DNA from 4 places in the Variovorax sp. 278MFTsu5.1 genome. Region 3 is predicted to be linked to each of the others. Evidence: predicted binding sites of a transcription regulator. Region 3 holds the regulator's gene; each other region holds the start of a gene.

Region 1 (5,387 bases), 340 kb from region 3:
CTGGGCGCTGTGCTGTACCGCGCGGTCACCGGCCATCCGCCGCCTTCGGCCGTGGTGCGCAGCGTGCAGGATGCCTACGTGCCGCTGTCGTCCATGGGCCGCGACGACCTGAGCCCGGCCTTCTGCGCCGCCATCGACCACACGCTGGCCGTGCACAGCAAGGACCGCACGCAGACCGTGGCCGCCTTCGCCGCCGAGCTCGGGCTGGTGAAGCTGGGCGACATCTACGTGAGCGGCATGGGCGTGCCGGCGGTGATCATTCCCGCCGCGCCCGTTTCGGCCACGCCGCCGCCTCCGCAGCTCACGCCGCAGCAGTTCTCGCCGGTGTCGGCGCCCGCGCCGCTGGAGCCGATGTCGATGCCCATGCCGGTGGCCGCGCCCGAACCGGTGCGCGCTTCCGCGCCGGCGCCCGCACCGCGCGCGGCGCAGGACGAGCGCGACAGCCGCGCCAAGGCCCGCAAAGCCGTGGCTGCCGCGCCCGCGCAGAAACAGAAGCTCAAGCGCCCGCCCTGGGGCATGGTCGGCGTGCTGCTGATCGCGCTCGTCGCCGTGGGCGCGTGGATCGGCCTGCGCCTCACTTCGGGCATGCAGCCGCAGGAGCCCAAGACCGCGATGGTGCCGGTGCCGCCGCCCAGCGATCCGATGTCGACCAGCGCAGCGCCGCCGGCAGCGATGCCGCCTGCGGCCACGACCGGTACCGCCACGCCGCCCGCCACCGACGGCGTGCCGCCGGCCGTGGCCGGCGGTGCCGCGGCGCAGCCCCCGGCCGCGGCGGCCAGCGCGCCCGCAGCATCCACCGGGCCTCTGGCGCCGCTCGAGAACGTTCCGGTCACCACGCCCGGGACTGCGCCGGCGACGCCCGCAACACCGGCCACGCCGCCCGAATCCGCATTGGCCACCGCCGAAGCCGAGGACTGGAACCTCGCGCAGAGCGAGAACACGCGCGAAGGCTACGAGGCCTACCTGCGCCGCTACCGCCGCGGCCTGCACGCCCGGGAGGCGCGCAACGCCATCGCCGAGATCAACCGCGTCTCGCCGCCTTCGGTGCCCGTTGCCCCCGGCACACAGCCGCCCGGAACCACGGTCGCCGGCGCCACGCCCGGCACGCCTGGCGCCACCGCCACTCCGCCCGCGGCGCCCGGCATGGGCCGCGTGCTGTTCAACGTGCGGCCTTGGGGCCAGGTGTTCGTCGACGGCGCCGACCGTGGCGTCAGCCCGCCGCTGAAGTCGCTGTCGCTGCGCCCCGGCATCTACAACATCGAAGTGCGCAACGGCGACCTCGAGGTGTACCGGCAGCGCGTGACGGTGCAGGACAGCAAGTCGGCGCCCGTTGTGAGCCACGAGTTCAAGTAGCCGGATCCTGCGGCCCTGCCGGCTCCGGGCCGCGACCCGCCTCGGGGTTACGTGCGCGAGGCGGGAGCGCGCTCTTGCATATCTCGCTTTAGGCGGCCCCGCGCAACGCCCTTCGATACTGCACCGCCTCCGCCAGGTGCCCGACCTGCACGGCCTGCGACCCGGCCAGGTCCGCGATCGTGCGCGCCACCTTCAGCGCCCGGTGCGTGCTGCGCGCCGACCAGCCGAGCTTGGCGGCCGCGTTGAACATGAACGCGCGCGCCGCGTCGTCGAGTGCCGCATGACGGTCGATGGCTGCGCCTTGCAGCGACTGGTTGGCATGGCCCTGGCGCTGCATCGCGCGCTCGCGCGCGGCGACCACGCGTTCGCGGATGCTGTCGGTCGATTCGCCCGCGGGCGCCTCGAGCAGCAACTGCGCGGACACCGGAGGCACTTCGATGTGCAGGTCGATCCGGTCGAGCAGCGGGCCGCTGAGCTTGCCCTGGTAGCGCGAGACTTGCTCGTGCGTGCAGCGGCAGGGCCTGGATGACGAGCCGAGATAGCCGCAGGGACATGGGTTCATCGCGGCGACGAGCTGGAAGCGCGCCGGGAATTCGGCGCGCCGCGCGGCGCGGGCGATGGTGATGGTGCCGGTCTCCAGCGGCTCGCGCAGCGCTTCGAGGGCGGATCTGGCGAACTCGGGAAATTCGTCGAGAAAAAGGACTCCATGGTGCGCGCGGGAGATTTCACCGGGCCGTGGCGGGGAGCCCCCGCCGACCAGTGCCACCGCGCTCGCCGTATGGTGCGGCGAGCATGTCGGCCGCACCCGCCACCGCTCGGTCGCGAAGCGCCCACCCAGGCTGGCCACGGCCGCGCTCTCCAGTGCCTCGTCGATGTGCATCGACGGCAGCAGCCCCGCGAAGCGCTGGGCGAGCATCGACTTGCCCGAGCCCGGCTCGCCCACCATCAGCAGGCTGTGGCCGCCCGCCGCGGCGATTTCGAGCACGCGCTTGACGCCCGTGTGTCCCTTCACTTCCGCAAGATCGGCGTAGCGGGGCGGGTTCGTGTCGGGCGCGGCCCGGATGCGCGCCCAGCCGTCGTCCGCGGTGTCGGGCAACTGTGAAGCTTCGTCATCGGTGGCCACGAACTGGCGCACCACGTCCAGCAGATGCCTGGCGCCGTACACCTCGCCGCCTGGTACCAGCGCCGCCTCCTGCGCACTTTCCAGGGGCAGCACCAGCCGCGTAGCGACGCCGCGCGTGTGCAGCGCGAGCGCCATGGCCAGCGCGCCGCGCACGGGCCGCAGCTCGCCCGAAAGCGAGAGCTCGCCGGCGAACTCGTGGCCGGCGAGCTTCGCGTTGTCTATCTGGCCGCTGGCCGCGAGGATGCCCAGCGCGATGGGCAGATCGAAACGTCCGGAGTCCTTCGGCAGGTCGGCCGGCGCGAGGTTGACCGTGATGCGCTTGTTGTTGGGGAACTCCAGCCCCGCGTTCTGCAGCGCCGAGCGCACGCGCTCTCGCGCCTCCTTGACCTCGGTCTCGACCAGGCCGACCAGCGTGAAGCTGGGCAGGCCGTTCGCCAGATGCACCTCAACCGTGACACTGGCCGCTTCAAGACCCAGCAAGGCGCGGCTTTGCACCAAAGACAGTCCCATTTCTCTCCCTCTCCCCAAGATGGTGCGCGTTTTTTGAGCATTCCCGCGGTGGTGCGGCGCACCGTGCATCTGCAACCACTCGCAACAGCTGTTGTAACGATTTGGCTCTCAACCGCGCCGCGGACACGGCTGCAAGGCGCGGCATTCGTGCACTTTGGCACGCTCCCTGCTTTGAGCCTTCCGGTCCAACCACACACTTGCGAGGAGTTCCCTGATGACGCACCGTACCGCCGCCCAGGCGCTGATCGTTCTGGCCACCGCATTGACCGCGTCCGGCGCGGCCCTGGCGCAGACTGCAACGACCGACGCCGCAGCAGCGCCTGCGGCAGCTCCCGCCCCGAATCTGACCGGCAACGTGTCCATCACCACGAACTACAAGTTCCGTGGCCAGGACCAGGACATGATCGGCAAGAACGACTACGCCAAGACCAAGGGCTTCAAGCCCGCGATCCAGGGCGGCCTCGACTACGCCTTCGGCGACAGCGGCTTCTACGTGGGCAACTGGAACTCGAGCGTCAACTGGCTCAAGGGCAACAGCATCGAGATGGACGTGTACGGCGGCTACAAGTTCAAGGCCGGCCCGCTGGACATGGACGTCGGTGCGCTCACCTACATCTACCCGGGCAACTCCTCGGGCAACACCACCGAGCTGTACGTCGGCGCCACCTACGCGAACGACAGCTTCGGCTCCTTCACCGCCAAGTACTCGCACACCGTGTCGAAGGATTACTTCGGCTACGCCGGCAACAAGGCCGGCTCGGGCCTGAAGGGCACGAACACGGGCTACCTGAACCTGTCGTACAGCAAGGAGATCGTGCCCAAGGTCACGCTGAAGGCCGCGGTGGGCTTCACCAACATGTCCAGCGACATCCGCAGCCTGGGCTACAAGAGCTACGTCGACTACAACATCGGCGCGAGCTACGACTTCGGCAACGGCCTGTCGCTGACCGGCTCGGTGCAGGGCGCCAACAAGAAGAACTCGTACCTCGCGGTGAGCAACCCGGGCGTCGACTACGGCTTCGGCACCTTCGGCACGACCTACTACTCGCCGAACAAGGCCCGCTTCATCGTCACGCTGACGAAGACGCTGTAAGCCACACAACAACGAGGTGCGGCCCAAGCTGCCGCGCCACTTCATTTCCATCCGAAGGAGAAAACTCATGAAGCTGGTCACAGCCATCATCAAACCGTTCAAGCTCGACGAAGTGCGCGAAGCGCTGTCGGCCATCGGCGTGCAGGGGATCACCGTCACCGAGGTGAAGGGTTTCGGCCGCCAGAAGGGCCACACGGAGCTCTACCGCGGCGCTGAATACGTGGTCGACTTCCTGCCCAAGGTCAAGATCGAAGCGGCCGTCTCCGACGACCTCGTCGATCGCGTGATCGAGGCGGTGGAAGGCGCTGCGCGCACCGGCAAGATCGGCGACGGCAAGATCTTCGTCTACAACCTCGAACAGGTCGTTCGCATCCGCACCGGCGAAACGGGCCGCGAAGCCCTCTGATCGAGTCCTGGCCCGAAAGAACAACGACTATGAAAAAACTGCTTGTCTCTCTTGCGCTCGGCTTGAGCGTGTTGGCTGCCGGTACCACCGGCTTCGCGCAGACTCCTGCAGCGGCCACGGCCGAGGCTCCGGCCGCGTCGGCACCCGCTGCCGCCGCGCCCGCCCCTGCTGCTGCTCCCGCAGCGGCAGCCGCCGATGCAGCCCCGGCTGCGCCCGCCGCGGCCCCCGCTCCGAAGATCGACTCCGGCGACACCGCCTGGATGCTCACTTCGACCCTTCTCGTGATCCTGATGACCATCCCCGGCCTTGCGCTGTTCTATGGCGGCCTGGGCCGCTCGAAGAACATGCTGTCGGTGCTGATGCAGGTCTTCGTGATCTTCTCGCTGATCAGCATCCTGTGGGCCGTCTACGGCTACAGCCTGGCCTTCTCGGGTGACGGCAACTTCTTCGGAGGATTCGACAAGATCTTCATGAAGGGCATCACGCAGGAGACCTTCGGCGCGCTGACCACGATTCCCGAATATGTGTTCGTCGCCTTCCAGGGCACCTTCGCGGCCATCACCGTGGCGCTGATCGTCGGCGCCTTCGCGGAGCGCGCCAAGTTCTCGGCCGTGCTGCTGTTCTCGGTGCTGTGGTTCACCTTCAGCTACGTGCCGATCGCCCACATCGTGTGGGGCGGCGGCCTGCTGGGCAAGGACGGCGCGCTGGACTTCGCCGGCGGCACCGTGGTGCACATCAACGCCGGTGTGGCCGGCCTGGTCGGCGCCTACATGGTCGGCAAGCGCGTCGGCTACGGCAAGGAAGCCTTCACGCCTCACTCGCTCACGCTCACCATGGTCGGCGCATCGCTGCTGTGGGTCGGCTGGTTCGGCTTCAACGCCGGCTCGGCCGGTGCTGCCAAC
Region 2 (5,387 bases), 1.4 Mb from region 3:
TCACCCAGCTCAGCGAGAGCCTGCAGCACGCCAACCTGCGGCTGAGCTTCGGCGCCATCGGCGAGCGGCTGTGGATCAGCCCGCGCTTCCACCGGCTGCACCACAGCATCGGGCTGGGCCACGAATCGAACGGCCCCACCACCCTCGGCGGCCACAACTTCGGCGTGCTGCTGCCTTGGTGGGACATGCTCTTTCGCACCGCCAACTTCGATAACCGCTACGACCCGACCGGCATCCGCGACCAGGTGGAGCCCCGTGCCGACGGCCGCGTGCGCGACTACGGCCGCGGCTTCTGGGCCCAGCAATGGCTGGGACTGAAGCGAATGGTCGGTCGCGGTTGAGGGGCTCCGGGCCCTGAACCGCGCGCCCGAGGCGTTATCCTCGCTGCCTCATGCGCCTGCTCCTCGACTCCTTCTGGCGCGCGGTCGCCTATTGCATGCTGCCGCGCGTGATCGTGCTGTCGCTGCTGCCGCTGGGGCTCATGATCGTGCTGGCCGCGGCGCTGGGCTACTTCTACTGGGACGCGGCCGTGGTCTGGACGCGCGGCGCGCTCGACGCCTGGCCGCTGCTGTCGAGCTTCTGGTCGTGGCTCGGCCGTCTCTTCTCCGGCGATGTCACTTCCGTGCTGGCATCGCTGGTCGTGGTGTTCGCCGCCACGCCGGTGATCGTGGTGGTCTGCCTGCTGATCGTGGCCGGTTTCATGGCTCCCGCGTTGACGAAGCTGGTCGGCGAACGGCGTTTTCCGGGGCTGGAGCAGAAGAAGGGCGCTTCCTTCCTCGGCAGCGTGGCGCGCTCGCTGGCCGCCACCGTGCTGGCGGTGATCGCGCTGGTGGTGTCGATGCCGCTGTGGCTCATTCCTCCGCTGGTGCTGATATTGCCGCCGCTGATCTGGGGCTGGCTCACCTACCGCGTGATGAGCTTCGACGCGCTGGCCGAGCATGCCAGCCCCGAGGAGCGCGCCGCGCTCATCCGAGCGCACCGGGTGCCGCTCTTGTGCATCGGCGTGCTGTGCGGCTACCTGGGCGCCGCGCCCAGCATCGTCTGGGCGTCGGGCCTGCTGTTCGCCGCCGCCTTCTTCGTGCTTGTGCCGATCGCCATCTGGATCTACACACTGGTTTTCGCCTTCTCGGCGCTCTGGTTCGCCCACTACTGCCTCGACGCGCTCGCGCAGCTGCGCGCCCGGCGCGCGGCGGCGGAAGCATCCGCGGCCGGCGGCACGCCCGCCATCGAGGCCGATGAAGCCAGCAAGGCCGCTCTTTCCCAATGGGGTTCTCCATGACTCGCGCATTCGGTCTCATCGTCGTCGGCGACGAGATCCTCTCCGGCAAGCGTGCCGACAAGCACATGTCCAAGGTCATCGAGCTGCTCGCCGCCCGCGGCCTGCAGCTGGACTGGGCCGAATACGTGGGCGACGAGCCCGCCCGCATCACGGCGGCGCTGCAGCGCGCCTTCGCCTCGGGCGACGTTGTCTTCTCGACCGGCGGCATCGGCGCCACGCCCGACGACCACACCCGCCAGTGCGCGGCCAGGGCGCTGGGCGTGCCGCTGGCGCTGCATCCGGAGGCCGAGCTGCTGATCCGCGAGCGCATGCAGGACACCGCGCGCGAGCAGGGCGTTCCCTACGAGCCCGACCGGGCCGACAACGTGCACCGGCTCAACATGGGCGTGTTCCCTCAGGGCGCGACGCTCATCTACAACCCGTACAACAAGATCCCGGGCTTCAGCGTGGGCGACGTGCATTTCGTGCCGGGTTTTCCCGTCATGGCCTGGCCGATGATCGAATCGGTGCTCGACGGGCGCTACGCCAGCCTGTTCGCCAGCAACGCGGTCGCCGAGAAGTCCGTGATCGTTTTCGGTGCCATGGAGGCCACGCTGACCCCCCTCATGGAAGCCATCGAGGCCACCCATGCCGGCGTCAAGGTGTTCAGCCTGCCCAGCGTCGACCACCCGACCTACGGCCGCCACATCGAACTGGGCGTCAAGGGCGACGCGGGCCGGCTCGACGCCGCCTATGCCCAGCTCATCGAAGGCCTGCACACTTTTGACGCCAAGCTCGGCCCCGAATTGGTGCGATAAAAATCAATGCACCAAAATAGTGAATTTCCGCCTTCATTTGGGTTCCATGGCGGCCATCGAAGCCTCATCCGGCGAGGCGACAATGGCACAGAAACTGCATCCCACGTCCCTGTATTCCTAACCACCATCCAACTCAGGAGAAACTGATGGCAAAGACCGTCGCCGATGTACTCAAGCTCGTCAAGGAAAACGAGGTCAAGTTCGTCGACTTCCGCTTCACCGATACCCGCGGCAAAGAGCAGCACGTGACCGTGCCGGTCTCGGCTTTCGACGAAGACAAATTCACCTCGGGCCACGCGTTCGACGGCTCGTCCATCGCCGGCTGGAAGGGGATCGAAGCTTCGGACATGCAGCTCATGCCCGACCCGAACACCGCCAACATCGATCCGTTCTTCGAAGAGACGACGATGATCCTGACCTGCGACGTGATCGACCCCGCCGACGGCAAGGCCTACGAGCGCGATCCGCGCTCGCTTGCCAAGCGCGCCGAGGCGTACATGAAGGCATCGGGCCTGGGCGACACCGCCTACTTCGGTCCGGAACCCGAATTCTTCGTCTTCGACGGCGTGCGCTGGAAGAACGACATGTCGGGCTGCTTCGTGAAGATCGAATCCGAAGAAGCCTCGTGGAACACCGACAAGGAGTTCGAGCACGGCAACAGCGGCCACCGTCCCGCGGTCAAGGGCGGCTACTTCCCGGTTCCCCCGGTCGACAGCTTCCAGGACATGCGCTCGGAAATGTGCCTGGTGCTCGAATCGCTGGGCATCCCGGTCGAAGTGCATCACCATGAAGTGGCCAACGCCGGCCAGCTCGAGATCGGCACCAAGTTCAGCACGCTGGTGCAGCGCGCCGACTGGGTCCAGCTGCAGAAGTACGTGATCCACAACGTGGCCCACGCCTACGGCAAGACCGCCACCTTCATGCCCAAGCCCGTCGTCGGCGACAACGGCTCCGGCATGCACGTGCACCAGTCGGTCTGGAAGGACGGCAAGAACCTGTTCGCCGGCGACGGCTATGCAGGCCTCTCGGACTTCGCCCTGCACTACATCGGCGGCATCATCAAGCACGCCCGTGCCCTGAACGCCATCACGAACCCCGGCACCAACAGCTACAAGCGCCTGGTCCCCGGCTTCGAGGCTCCGGTGAAGCTGGCCTACTCGGCCAAGAACCGCTCGGCATCGATCCGCATTCCGTTCGTGGCCAACCCGAAGGGCCGCCGTGTCGAAGCGCGCTTCCCCGATCCGCTGATGAACCCGTACCTCGGTTTCGCGGCCCTGCTGATGGCAGGCCTCGACGGCGTGGAAAACAAGATCCATCCGGGCGAAGCCGCCAGCAAGGACCTGTACCACCTGCCGCCGGAAGAAGACGCGCTGATCCCGACCGTCTGCCACAGCCTCGACCAGGCCCTGGAAAACCTGGACAAGGACCGTGCGTTCCTGACCAAGGGCGGCGTGTTCACCGATGCCTACATCGACGCGTACATCGACCTGAAGATGCAGGAAGTCACGCGCTTCCGCATGGCGACCCATCCGGTCGAGTTCGACATGTACTACTCCCTGTAATCGGTTCCCCCCAGACTGCATGCGCCTTCCTCACGGGAGGTGCAGGCCTGATGGGTCATGAAGGACGGCTCGGCCGTCCTTTTTCTTTTGGGCGGAACATCTGGTCACTTTTGCCGTCGAATTGCACGAAAATGCGCCTTTGTCGCCGCTCTCCACCGATACACATGAAGACTGCTTCCCTCATTTTCCTGGCTGGTTCATTGGTCGCGTTGCCGGCGCTTTCGCAGGAGCGCGTCTGGCGCTGCGGCAACGAATACACGAACAACTCCACCATCGCGCAGCAGAAGGGCTGCAAGGTGATGGAAGGCGGCAACGTCACGGTGGTGCAGGGCACGAGGGCTTCTGGCGGCGGTTCCGCATCTTCCTCTTCGGGCGGTGGCTCTTCGGCGGCGCGTTCACCGGCCGGCAGCCCCCGCGTGGAAGGCGTCGACCAGCGTGCCCGTGACGGCGAGGCGCGCGCGGTGCTCGAGGCCGAGCTCAAGAAGGCCGAGGCGCGGCAGGCCGAGCTGCAGAAGGAATACAACAACGGCGAGCCCGAGAAGCAGGGCAGCGAAGGCCGCAATTACCAGAAATACCTGGACCGCGTCGCCGAGATGAAGGCCGAGCTGGCGCGCAACGAGAGCGACATCGCCGGCATCCGCCGCGAGATCGCCCGGCTGCCCGCCAAGCAGCCTCAGTAAGACGCCATGGTGTTCGGGAAGAAGGCGGCCGGCGCCAATTCGCGCTTCCAGTCCTTCGACCTGCTGTCCACGCTGATCGCGGTGGTCGACAGCAAGGGCTCGGTACTGTTCGCCAACGCGGGGCTCGAGGACGCGCTCGGCACATCGCGCCGCACGCTCGAAGGCTCCCAGTTCGGCGCGTGCTTCCACGAGCCGCAGGTGCTGCGCACGGCCATCGACGGCGCGAGCAGCAACGACTTCGCCACGCTGCGCTACGAAGCCTTCCTGCGCCGCGTGAACCACGAGCTGATGCCGGTGCAGGTTTCGCTCGCGCACGGCGAGAAGAAGGGCGAGCTCATCATCGAAATGTCGCCGCTGGAGCAGCAGGTGCGGCAGGACCGGGAGGAGCGGCTCATCGACCAGGCGCAGGCGAACAAGGAGCTCATCCGCAACCTTGCGCACGAGATCAAGAACCCGCTGGGCGGCATTCGCGGCGCCGCGCAGCTGCTGCAGATGGAGGTCGAATCGCGCGACCTCGTCGAATACACCCAGGTCATCATCCACGAGGCCGACCGGCTGCAGACGCTGGTCGACCGGCTATTGGCGCCGCACCGCCGCCCGCACGTGGTGGGCGACGTCAACATCCACGAAGTCTGCGAGCGGGTGCGCTCGGTCATCCTCGCGGAGTTTCCGCGCGACCTGCACATCGAGCGCGATTTCGACGTTTCCATTCCCGAGTTCCGCGGCGATCGTGAGCAGCTCATCCAGGCCACGCTGAACATCGCGCACAACGCGGCACAGGCGCTGGCGGAGCGCCGCGCCGCCGGTGACGCGCAGATCACTTTCAAGACGCGGGTGGCCCGCCAGGTGATCTTCAACAAGCAGTGGTATCGACTGGCACTGGAATTGCATGTAATCGACAATGGACCGGGTGTGCCGGACACGATCAAGGACCGCATCTTCTATCCGCTCGTATCGGGCAGGGAAGGCGGGACCGGGCTGGGATTGACGCTCGCGCAGACTTTTGTGCAACAGCATCACGGCGTGATCGAGTGCGACAGCGTCCCGGGCCGAACCGATTTCAAGATAT
Region 3 (5,387 bases):
GCATCGAGACGGGCTGGTATTCGATCGTGGCGCTGGCGCTCTCTTCGGCGGCGCCGCGCTCTGCCTACCTGCGCTACAAGGTTTGGATCGACCGCGCAGCCGGCGGCGTGATGGGGCTGCTGGGGCTGCGGCTCGTGTGGTCGGCAGTTCGCGGCACCTGAGGCTGCAGAGCTACAGCAGGCTCTCGGGCGTCAGCGGCGCCAGGATCTCGAGCATGGTCCGGTCCCAGAAGCCGGAGTCGGGCTCCTCGGTCAGCACGGTGACCTTGCCGCCGCCCTCGTCGCTGACCCATTCGATGCGCGACTCGTTGCTGCCGTCGGCGAAGCGCAGCCTGTAGGCGCCCTGCTGCTTGAGCACGTCGATGAGCTTCAGCGCCTGTTGCGCCATCTCGGGGCTGCGAATGAACAGGCCGATCTCGGTGTTGTGCGTTTCCGAGCGCGGATCGAAGTTCATCGAGCCGACGAAAAGAATGCGCTGGTCGATCACCGCCGACTTGGCATGCAGCCGGCCCACCGAGGTGCCGAAGAGGCCCAGGCGCACGCTGCTGCGGGTGCGCTTGGTGCTCAGCTCGTAGAGGTCGGCGCCGAGCTTGAGCATGTCGGGCCGGTAGCGGCGGTAGGCGGTGTGCACCAGCGGCTCATCGGTGGCGGCCAGCGAGTTGGTGACCACGCTGATCTTCACGTTGCGCCCGCGGATCTCGCGCATCACGTCGAGCCCCGAGGCGCCCGGGATCAGGTAGGGCGAGACGATGGTCACTTCCGAGCGGGCGCGGCGCATCTGCTCGACCACGTTGTAGCGCACGCTGTCGACGTCCAGCAGCGGCACGCCGCCGTAGGAGGCCGTCTTGCCGATCACGCGCTCGGGCGAATCGGCATAAGCCTCGGCGGTGGTCCAGATCAGGCCGAGCTTGCCGGCGTCCAGGTCTTCGGCCATCGGGCTGTAGCCGAGCAGGTCGTTGGGCGCGGGCTTCGGCGGCAGGGGCGTGGTGTCGGGGCCGGTGGCCAGTTCGAAGCGCTTCTGCAGTTCCTCGCGCGGCAGGTCGCTGGCCACCACGGACTGGATCGGCCGCACGTAGACGCTGTTCCAGTACTGGTCGAACAGGCTGCCCAGGCGCGGGACCAGCGCGCCGGTGACGAAGGTGTCGAGGTCGATGAAGTTCTCGCCCGAGGTGCGCCTGAAGTACTGGTTGCCGATGTTGCGCCCGCCCGCCACCGCCATCGCGCCATCGGCGATGAACAGCTTGTTGTGCATGCGGCGGTTGACGCGGCTGAAATCGAAGAGCGAGGCGGTGAAGCGCTTCAGCAGGCTGCCGCGGCCGGCCGGGAAGGGGTTGAACAGGCGCAGCTCCACGTTGGGCGTGGCAGCCAGGCCAAGCAGCAGCTCGTCCTCGCCGGAGGTGTAGAGGTCGTCCATCAAGAGCCGCACGCGCACGCCGCGCTGGGCGGCGTCGCGCAGGGTGCGCAGCAGGTAGCGGCCGGTCTCGTCGTTCTCTATCTGGTAGTACTGCACGTCGAGCGTGCGCTGCGCGCGGCGCGCGAGCTGGATGCGCGTGTCGAAGGCGAAATCGCCGCCGGGCATCAGGCGGAAGCCGCTGAGGTCGGGGTCGGGCTGGGAGGCCAGCGCGATCTTGCCCAGGGCGGTGTCGGCCGAGACGGCGATGGTCTTGGTGGGCGGGCGCGGGGCCTCGTCGGGCAGGGTGGCGCAGCCGGCGAACAGCAGCACCGCCGCCATGGCGAAGACCCAATGCCCGGCGCGCGACATCAGGCCATGGCTCATCGGCTTCTTTCTAGAGTGCCTTGCGCAGGTTGGCAGGGGCGATGCGCAATGCTTCGCGGTACTTGGCGACGGTGCGGCGCGCGCACTCGATGCCCTGCTCCTTCAGCATCTCGGAGATCTGGCTGTCCGACAGCGGCTTCTTCACGCTCTCCGAGCCGACGAACTGCTTGATGAGCGCGCGCACCGCGGTGCTCGACGCGTTGCCGCCGGTCTCGGTGCCCAGCGCCGAGCCGAAGAAGTACTTGAGCTCGACCGTGCCGAAGGGCGTGGCCATGTACTTGGCGGTGGTCACGCGCGAGATGGTGGACTCGTGCAGGCCCAGCTCGTCGGCGATCTCGCGCAGCACCAGCGGGCGCATGGCGAGCTCGCCGTGCACGAAGTAGCTCTTCTGCCGTTCGACGATGGCGTTGCTCACGCGCAGGATGGTGTCGAAGCGCTGCTGGATGTTCTTGATGAACCAGCGCGCCTCCTGCAGCCGCTGCGACAGCGCCTGGCTGCCCTCGCCCTTGTGCGACTTGAGCGCGCCGGCGTAGATGTCGTGCACGCGCAGCCGCGGCATCACGTCGGGGTTGAGCATGACGCGGAACTTCACGTTGGTGCCGCGCCCGGTCTTGGTGACGATCACGTCGGGAATGACGACGTTGCGTTCCACGTCGACGAAGCTGCGGCCCGGCTTGGGCTCCAGCCGCGCGATGACCTGCAGCGCCGAGCGCACCAGCTCCTCGCTGCTGCGGGTGAGCGTGGCCAGGCGCTTGAAGTCGCGGCGCGCGAGCAGCTCCATGGGCTGCTTGCAGATGGCCAGCGCGGTCTTGCGGACCAGCTCCTCTTCCTCGGTCTCGTCGTCGCTCGCCATGGCGCGCAGCTGGATGCTCAGGCACTCCCCGAGGTCGCGCGCGCCGACGCCGGCGGGCTCCAGGCTCTGCAGCAGGCCGAGCGCCACCTGGAAGTGGTGCACGAGGTCGTCGAACTCGTCGTTGTCGTCACCGGCCAGGCCCGAGGCCAGCGCGGGCAGCGAGTCTTCGAGGTAGCCGTCGTCGTTGAGCGATTCGATGAGAAAGCGCAGCGCGGCGCTGTCGCTCTCGTTGAGCCGCAGGCTCAGCGCCTGGCGGTGCAAAAAGGACTGCAGCGACTCCTGGCTGCGCGCGAGCTCGGTGGCATCGGCGCGCTCGTCGTCGCCGGCGTTGTTCTGGCGCGCGGGCGCGTCGCCGCCCCATTCGCTGTCGTCGGGCGCCATGTCGACGGTGCCGTCGCCTTCCCAGTCGGGCTCGCGCTCGGCGACTTCGGCGGCGGGGCCGTCGGAGTCGGCGGCCGCGGTGCTTTCCGTGGACGAACTGGTGGTGCTGCTGCTCGCGGCCGAGGGGGTGAAGTCGCTCTCGCCTTCGCCTTCACCGCCGTCGTCGCGGGGGACCGGCGCGTCGGCTGTGTCGAGCCCGAATTCCTCGCGCACCGCTTCTTCGGCTGTGCGCTCGAGGAACGGGTTCTCGTCGAGCATCTGCTCCACCTCCTGGCTCAGCTCGAGCGTGGAGAGCTGCAGCAGCCTGATTGACTGCTGCAGCTGCGGCGTGAGCGCCAGATGCTGCGAAACGCGAAGGGACAGCCCTTGCTTCATGATGGAAACCGCCCCCGCGCCTTACATGCGGAAGTGCTCGCCCAGGTACACCCTGCGTACCTCGGCGTTGTCGACGATCTCCGAAGGCGTGCCTTGTGCCAGCACGTGCCCGTCGCTGATGATGAATGCGTGGTCGCAGATGCCCAGCGTCTCGCGCACGTTGTGGTCGGTGATGAGCACGCCGATGCCGCGCTCCTTCAGGAAGCTGATGATGCGCTGGATCTCGATCACCGCGATCGGGTCGATGCCGGCGAAGGGCTCGTCCAGCAGGATGAAGCGCGGCTGCGTGGCCAGCGCGCGCGCGATCTCGACGCGGCGGCGCTCGCCGCCCGACAGCGCCAGCGCGGGCGAATCGCGCAGGTGGTCTACGCGCAGGTCGGCCAGCAGGTCGCTCAGGCGCTCCTCGATGTGCTCCTTCGACAGCGGCACCATCTTGCCCTTCGCGTCGGGCTCGCTCTGCAGCTCGAGCACGGCGCGCACGTTTTCCTCGACCGTGAGCTTGCGGAAGATGGAAGCTTCCTGCGGCAGGTAGCTCAGGCCCATGCGGGCGCGGCGGTGGATCGGCATGTGGGCGATCGGCTCGCCGTCGATGGTGATGTCGCCGGCATCGGCGCGCACCAGCCCCACGATCATGTAGAACGAGGTGGTCTTGCCGGCACCGTTCGGGCCGAGCAGCCCGACGACTTCGCCCTTCTGCACGTCGAGCGAAACGTCCTTCACCACCGTGCGGCTGCCGTAGCTCTTCTTCAGGCCGCGCGCGACCAGGCGGCTGCCCGGTGCGCCGTTGGCGTCCTGCGTTCCTGCGGATTCGATCACTTGCGCGTGTCTCCCTGGTCACTTCCGAGCGTGGTGCTCGGGCGCAGGCCCTTGCCGGGTGCCGGGGTGACTGCCGGAGGCGGTGCCTTGGCACCACCGGCCGGGGCCGAGGCGCCCGCGGCCGGCGCGGTGGCGGCCTTCGGGGTGAGGATGGTTCTGACGCGTCCGCCCGGTGCCGAGGCGTTCACGGCGGTGTTCGGGGGCACGGTCGAGCCATTGACGGTGTAGGTGTCGTTGCTCTGGTCGTAGACGATCAGGGCGCCCTGGCTCTCGTCGTTCGGCGTGGCGCCCAGCAGGCGGCGCATGACGGCGTTGCGGATGAACTTGACGTTGTCGGCGCGGCTGTCGTACTCGATGACTTCCGACTCGCCCTCGATCCACTCGTCGGGCGCGTTGCGCTTCTGCTTGTAGTAGGCCCGCTTGCCCGGCGCCGCCGTGACCACGCCGTACTGGTAGCCCTCGGCGTCCTGGCGCACATCGAGGCGGGCGCCACGGATGATGATCGTGCCCTTTGTCACCAAAACGTTGCCGGTGAACACGCTGGTCTGCTTCAGGTCGTCGTAGCGCATCGAGTCGGACTCGATGTTCATAGGCTTGGAGCGGTCGGCGGTCTCCGCCACGGCTCCCGATGCGAGGCCTGCCAGCAACAGCGCGCCGGCGGCCAGGCGGCCGATGCGACGCAGGAAGGGGGTTGTGGGGTAAGAGTGCAATGTCATAGAGGCACGAAACTTGCTCGGCATTGTATGCGGCTGAGTGCTCCAGCCCCGCACGCACAGATGAAAAAGCCCGCCTAGGCGGGCTTGACTTTCTTTCTGGTTTTCTCCCAGAAACACGCGCAACCGCGCGGTACGGCTCGGCTTTTGGCGCTCAGCCCTTCTTTGCTTCACCGATGAGATAGTTCACGACCTGAAGCACCTTGGTCATGTTGCCGGCGGTTTCACCGTCGACATACCAGCGGCCGGCCACGGCCATAGCGGGCACGCCGGCCACCTTGTAGGCATCGGTCAGCTGCGAAGCGCGCTTGGCCTTGCTGGCCACGCCGAACGAGGTGAAGGTTTCCTTGAACTTGGTGGCGTCCAGGCCGTTGGCGGTGGCCCAGGCAATGATGTTGGCGTCGCCGTTCACGTTCTGGCGCTGGGCGTGGATCGCGTTGAACACCTTGGGCTGGAACTCGTCGACCTTGCCC
Region 4 (5,387 bases), 1.3 Mb from region 3:
GCTCGCAGCGCCTGGCCGACGGCCTGCGCGACGTCACGCTCGACTTCGTGCCGCACGGCGGCCACGCGCACTGCGTGACCGAGGCCGAAGACTTCAACCGCAGCCTGCTCGACTTTCTTTCGCGGGTCAGTGCACCCGCCGTTCCAGCATGACCACCACCATCTCTTCCACACTCGACGACGCCGCGCTCTCGCTGCTCTTCACCGGCGCGCGCAGCCACAACGGCTGGACCGATGAACCCGTTACCGATGCCCAGCTGCAGCAGATCTACGCACTCGCGAGCCTGGGCCCCACCTCGGCCAACTGCTCGCCCGCGCGCTTCGTCTTCGTGCGCACGCCCGAAGGCAAGCAGCGCCTCGCGCCCGCCCTCTCCAAGGGCAACCTCGACAAGACCATGGCAGCGCCCGTCACCGTGATCGCCGCGTGGGACCGCAAGTTCTACGACAGGCTGCCCACGCTGTTCCCGCATGCCGATGCACGCAGCTGGTTCACCGGCAGCCCCGAGGCCGCGCACGAGACGGCCTTTCGCAACGCCAGCCTGCAGGCGGGCTACCTGCTGCTCGCGGCGCGGGCGGTCGGACTCGATGCGGGCCCGATGTCGGGCTTCGACAAGGCGAAGGTCGACGCGGCCTTCTTCGAGGGCACCGACTGGACCGTCAACTTCCTCATCAACCTCGGCCACGGCGACGCGTCGAAGGTGTTCGGCCGCCTGCCTCGGCTGTCCTTCGACGAGGCCTGCCTGCTGGCCTGAAGGAGTCACGCGAGATGCTGCACAACGCCATGGCCTCGAACCCTGCTCCATCGTCACCCAACCTTGCCCTGTTGCCGCAGGGCCTGCAGAAAGCCGACTACCGCAACGCGATGGCGCGGCTGGGCGCGGCGGTGAACATCATCACCACCGACGGCCCCGCAGGCCGCGCGGGCTTCACCGCATCGGCCGTGTGCAGCGTGACCGACGAGCCGCCGACGCTGCTGGTATGCCTGAACCGCTCGGCCTCGGTGTACCCGGCGTTCAAGGCCAACGGCGTGCTGTGCGTGAACGTGCTGGCTGCCGGGCACCAGTCGCTCTCGGCGCTATTTGGCGGCAAGACGCCGATGGACGAGCGCTTCGCCGCCGCGCGATGGGGCAGCAAGACCACCGGTTCGCCGATGCTCGACGACGCGGCCGTGTCCTTCGACTGCCGCGTGGTGCACGCGACGAGCGCGGGCACGCACGACGTGCTGTTCTGCGAAGCCGTCTCCATCGCCATCGGCGGGGCGGCGCAGGGGCTCATCTACTTCGATCGCCGGTATCACGAGATCGCTGCGCCGCCGCAGCACTGACCCGTTTTCTCCCCTCTCCCCTCTCCCCTCGGGGAGAGGGTTAGGGTGAGGGGGCAACGGCGCTCGCAACAGCAGCAGTGACTTTCAGGCCGCCACCCTCACCCCAGCCCTCTCCCCAAGGGGAGAGGGAGCAAGACTCAGCGCGGCACGATGCCCTGCAGCACGATGCGCTGAACGTTCTCGACGGTCTGCTCGAAGAACCCTTCGTCCTCCAGCGTATGCCCCGACAGCGCCTGCACCTGCACGCCGAAGTCCGCGTAGTGCTGCGTCATCGCCCACAGCGCGAAGATCAGGTGATGCGGATCGACAGGCGCCAGCTTGCCTGCATCGATCCACGCGCGGATCACTTCCGATTTCTTCTCCACCAGCGTGCGCAGTTCGCGATCGAGCTCGTCGCGCAGCAGCGGCGCGCCCTGGATCATCTCCAGGCAGAAGAGCCGTGACGCGTCGGGCCTGTCGCGCGAGACCACCAGCTTGCGGCGGATGTAGTCGCCGATGGCCTGGGCCGGATCCTGCTCGGCGCTGAAGCCGCGCAGCGGTTCGAGCCACAGTGCGAGCAGGTCGCGCAGCACATTCACGTAGAGCTCTTCCTTGTTCGCGAAGTAGTAGAGCAGGTTGCTCTTCGACACGTCGGCGCGTGCGGCCACCTGGTCGATGGAGGTGCCATGCAGGCCGAAGCGCGAGAACAGCCCCAGCGCGGCGCCCAGGATCGCGCTGCGCTTGTCCTCTATCTGACGCAACCGGCGGTTCACTGCGGAAGCGCTTCGCACCGCGGGCTTCGCGCGCTTGCGCGCCGGGCTCTCCTTGCCGGCATTCGCAGCCAGCGCTTTTGTCTTCGGCATCTTCCCTCGCTCTTGATCTGATCGTGAATCGACAAACGCGCACCACTGTAAGGCCACGGTGCATCGCCTTGCGCCGCGACCGCCTTCGCAACGCATTCCCGCGCACCATGCTGACGCGACGGATGCTGTTTGTCCATTTGGTCCAACTGGCACAGACGTTGCATGGCGAAAGGCATGCCAAGCATGAGGAACCTGCCATGACCCTGCTTTCCGTACCCATCATCGATCTCGCGCCCTACTTCGCCGGCACCGCCGAAGGCAAGGCGGAGGTAGCGAAGAAAGTCGACGAAGCCTGCCGCAGCATCGGCTTCCTCGTCATCACCAACCACGGCATCTCGCCGGAGCTGATCTCGCGCGTGTCCTCGCTCTCCCGCAAGTTCTTCGACATGCCGCTGGGCGAGAAGCGCAAGGTCGATCGTCCGCGCGAGGACGCGGTGCGCGGCTACAGCGCGGTGGGCGAGGAAGGCCTCTCCTACAGCCTCGAGGAAGCGGCGCCTGGCGACCTGAAGGAGTCGTTCTCCATCGGCCCCTCGAACGTGCCCGACGACGACTACCACCGCGGCCCCGCCGCCGGCCCGCACTTCGAGCCCAACAGCTGGCCGCCCATCGAGGGCTTCAAGGAGGCCTACGAGCAGTACTTCGAGGCGATGAGCGATCTCTCGCGCTCGCTGATGCGTGTCTTCGCGCTCGGCCTCTCGCTGCCCGAGACCTTCTTCGACGACAAGATCGACAGGCACATCAGCATGTTCCGCGTGCTGAGCTATCCGCCGCAGCGCGAGCAGCCGCTGCCCGGCCAGTTGCGCGCGGGCGCGCACAGCGACTACGGCAGCCTCACCATCGTGCTGCCCGACGACAAGGGCCTGCAGGTGTTCAACAAGGCCGGCCAGTGGGTGGACGTGCCGCAGGTCGAGGGCGGCCTCGTGGTCAACATCGCCGACCTCATGATGCAGTGGACCAACGACCAGTGGGTGTCCACGCTGCACCGCGTGATCAACCCGCCCTTCGAGGTGGCAAGCACCAACCGCCGGCAGTCGCTGGTGTTCTTCCACCAGCCCAACTACGACGCGATGGTCGAGTGCCTGCCGAGCTGCCTCCCACCGGGCGAAGAGCCGAAGTACGCGCCCATCTCCTCGGGCGACCACCTCACCTCGAAGTTCGTCAAGCAGACGACCTTCGGCGGCACCAAGGTCACGGCCTGAGCCCCTCCGAACCCATGGCCCATCTCTCCTACGTCAACGTCTTCGCCAAGGACGTGGTCGCGCTCAGCGGCTTCTACCAGCGCGTATTCGGCTTCAAGGAGATCGAGGCGATCCGCTCGCCCATCTTCCGGGGGCTGGACACCGGCAAGTCGAGCCTCGGCTTCAACGCGCTCGATGCCTACGAACTGCTGCACCTGAGCGAGTTCTCCGACACGCGCGGCGTGAAGTTCCTGCTGAACATCGACGTCGACAGCCAGGCCGACGTCGATCGCATGGTGCCCGTCGCGCTCGAGGCCGGCGCCACGCTCGTGAAGGCGCCGTACGTCACCTACTACAGCTGGTACCAGTCGGTGCTGCTCGATCCCGAGGGCAACGTGTTCCGCATCAATTTCATGATGTAGCGGCGCGCGGCCTTCCTTCCCTCTCTTCTCCCTCTTCCGCCTTCCTCTCCCTCGTCTTCACGCTCCTCACGAAAGGTTGCTCCATGCCGCGCATTTCCTCCAACGGCCCGGCCCTCGGCCTGGCACTGACGCTCGCAGCCTGCGGCGCCTCGTTCTCGCTGCCGGCCGCGGCCGACGGCTTCACGCTGAAGGACAAGCCGAAGATCGCGATGCTCTACTTCGGCCCCAAGAACGACGGCGGCTGGACGCAGGCCTTCGACGAGGCCCGCGTGAAGATCGAGAAGGAGATCGGCCAGAAGATCCAGTTCGTGGAGAACGTGCCCGAGGACGCCTCGGCCATCAAGCCCGCGGCGGAGAAGTTCATCCAGCGCGGCGCCAACATCGTGATCGGCACCGCCTTCGGCTACTCCGACAGCTTCAAGGACCTGGCCGCGAAGTACCCCGACGTGGCCTTCCTCAACGGCTCGGGCACCACCAACGGCAGCAACCTCGAGTCGTTCTACGGCCGCACCTACGAGAGCCAGTACCTCTGCGGCATGGCCGCCGGCGCGGCCTCGAAGACCGGCAAGCTGGGCTTCGTCGCGGCCAACCCCTTCGGCGTGGTGAACTGGACCATCAACGCCTTCGCGCTCGGCGCGCAGAAGATGAACCCCAACGCCACTGTCAACGTGATCTACACCGGCGCGTGGAACGACCCGGTGAAGGAACGCGCAGCGGCGGCCGCGCTCATCGACCAGGGCGCCGACGTGATCGGCCAGCACGTGGACAGCCCCACGCCGCAGATCGTCGCGCAGGAGCGCGGCGTGTACGGCACCGGCCACCACCGCGACCTGCGCCAGTTCGCGCCCAAGGCCACGCTGTGCTCCTCCGTGTGGGTGTGGGACCGCTTCCTGACGCCGGAGCTCAAGAAGATCATGGCCGGCGGCTGGAAGCCCGCGCAGTACGGCGCCTTCATCGAGATGAAGGACGGCGGCACCGACATCGCCGGCTTCGGCCCGGCCGTGCCCAAGGACAAGGCCGCGCTCATCACCGCCGAGCGCGACGCGATCATGAAGGGCAAGCAGATCTATGCCGGCCCGCTCGCCGACCGCGATGGCAAGGAGCGCGTGGCCAAGGGCGCCGTTCTTTCGGACGCCGACCTCTGGAAGATGGACTGGTTCGTCAAGGGCGTGGTCACGCAGAAGTAGGCCCGCAGACAAGGCAAGGCCGCACATGCCCAACGCGCTCGAACTCACCGGCATCCGCAAGACCTTCGACGGCTTCGCGGCACTGACCGACGCCCACTTCGCAGCGCGCTGGGGCGAGGTGCACGCGCTGCTCGGCGAGAACGGCGCAGGCAAGTCGTCGCTGATGAACATCGCGGCCGGGCTCTACGCACCCGAGGCCGGGCAGTTGCTGGTGGACGACAACCCGGTTCGCTTCACCGGCCCGCGCGACGCGGCGAAGCACCGCATCGGCATGGTCCACCAGCATTTCAAGCTGGTGCGGCCTTTCACGGTGGCGCAGAACATCCTGCTCACCGCGCCGCCGCCGGCGGAGTTCCAGAGCCATGGCGAGCGGCTGCGCGAGATTTCGCGCGACATCCGCAACAAGGCGGCGGAGCTGGGCTTCGACATCGATCC

Evidence for each region. Region 3 encodes sigma-54, which starts transcription at its own class of promoters, with help from an activator protein. Its sites were predicted from a motif close to TGGCANGNAANCTGCTTT; they were not measured.
Region 1: the regulator sigma-54 is predicted to act here: its motif matches at 3,142-3,159, upstream of ABL844_RS01535 (TorF family putative porin).
Region 2: the regulator sigma-54 is predicted to act here: its motif matches at 2,160-2,177, upstream of glnA (type I glutamate--ammonia ligase).
Region 4: the regulator sigma-54 is predicted to act here: its motif matches at 2,313-2,330, upstream of ABL844_RS29165 (isopenicillin N synthase family dioxygenase).

Annotation. Positions count from the first base shown of each region.
Region 1 is NZ_CP157622.1:354,665-360,051, forward strand. Features, by position in the region: gene ABL844_RS01525 (serine/threonine protein kinase) at 1-1,353, shown strand, start outside; gene ABL844_RS01530 (YifB family Mg chelatase-like AAA ATPase) at 1,442-2,986, opposite strand; gene ABL844_RS01535 (TorF family putative porin) at 3,201-4,079, shown strand; gene glnK (P-II family nitrogen regulator) at 4,147-4,485, shown strand; gene ABL844_RS01545 (ammonium transporter) at 4,515-5,387, shown strand, end outside.
Region 2 is NZ_CP157622.1:2,086,936-2,092,322, forward strand. Features, by position in the region: gene ABL844_RS09355 (sterol desaturase family protein) at 1-341, shown strand, start outside; gene ABL844_RS09360 (EI24 domain-containing protein) at 392-1,279, shown strand; gene ABL844_RS09365 (competence/damage-inducible protein A) at 1,276-2,076, shown strand; gene glnA (type I glutamate--ammonia ligase) at 2,223-3,638, shown strand; gene ABL844_RS09375 (hypothetical protein) at 3,803-4,318, shown strand; gene glnL (nitrogen regulation protein NR(II)) at 4,325-5,387, shown strand, end outside.
Region 3 is NZ_CP157622.1:695,246-700,632, reverse strand. Features, by position in the region: gene ABL844_RS03085 (LysE family translocator) at 1-161, shown strand, start outside; gene ABL844_RS03080 (phospholipase D family protein) at 172-1,776, opposite strand; gene rpoN (RNA polymerase factor sigma-54) at 1,787-3,385, opposite strand; gene lptB (LPS export ABC transporter ATP-binding protein) at 3,407-4,201, opposite strand; gene lptA (lipopolysaccharide transport periplasmic protein LptA) at 4,198-4,917, opposite strand; gene ABL844_RS03060 (thiol:disulfide interchange protein DsbA/DsbL) at 5,069-5,387, opposite strand, start outside.
Region 4 is NZ_CP157622.1:6,266,484-6,271,870, forward strand. Features, by position in the region: gene rutD (pyrimidine utilization protein D) at 1-152, shown strand, start outside; gene ABL844_RS29150 (malonic semialdehyde reductase) at 149-751, shown strand; gene rutF (NADH-dependent FMN reductase RutF) at 766-1,323, shown strand; gene rutR (HTH-type transcriptional regulator RutR) at 1,461-2,165, opposite strand; gene ABL844_RS29165 (isopenicillin N synthase family dioxygenase) at 2,363-3,364, shown strand; gene ABL844_RS29170 (VOC family protein) at 3,379-3,765, shown strand; gene ABL844_RS29175 (BMP family ABC transporter substrate-binding protein) at 3,849-4,952, shown strand; gene ABL844_RS29180 (ABC transporter ATP-binding protein) at 4,978-5,387, shown strand, end outside.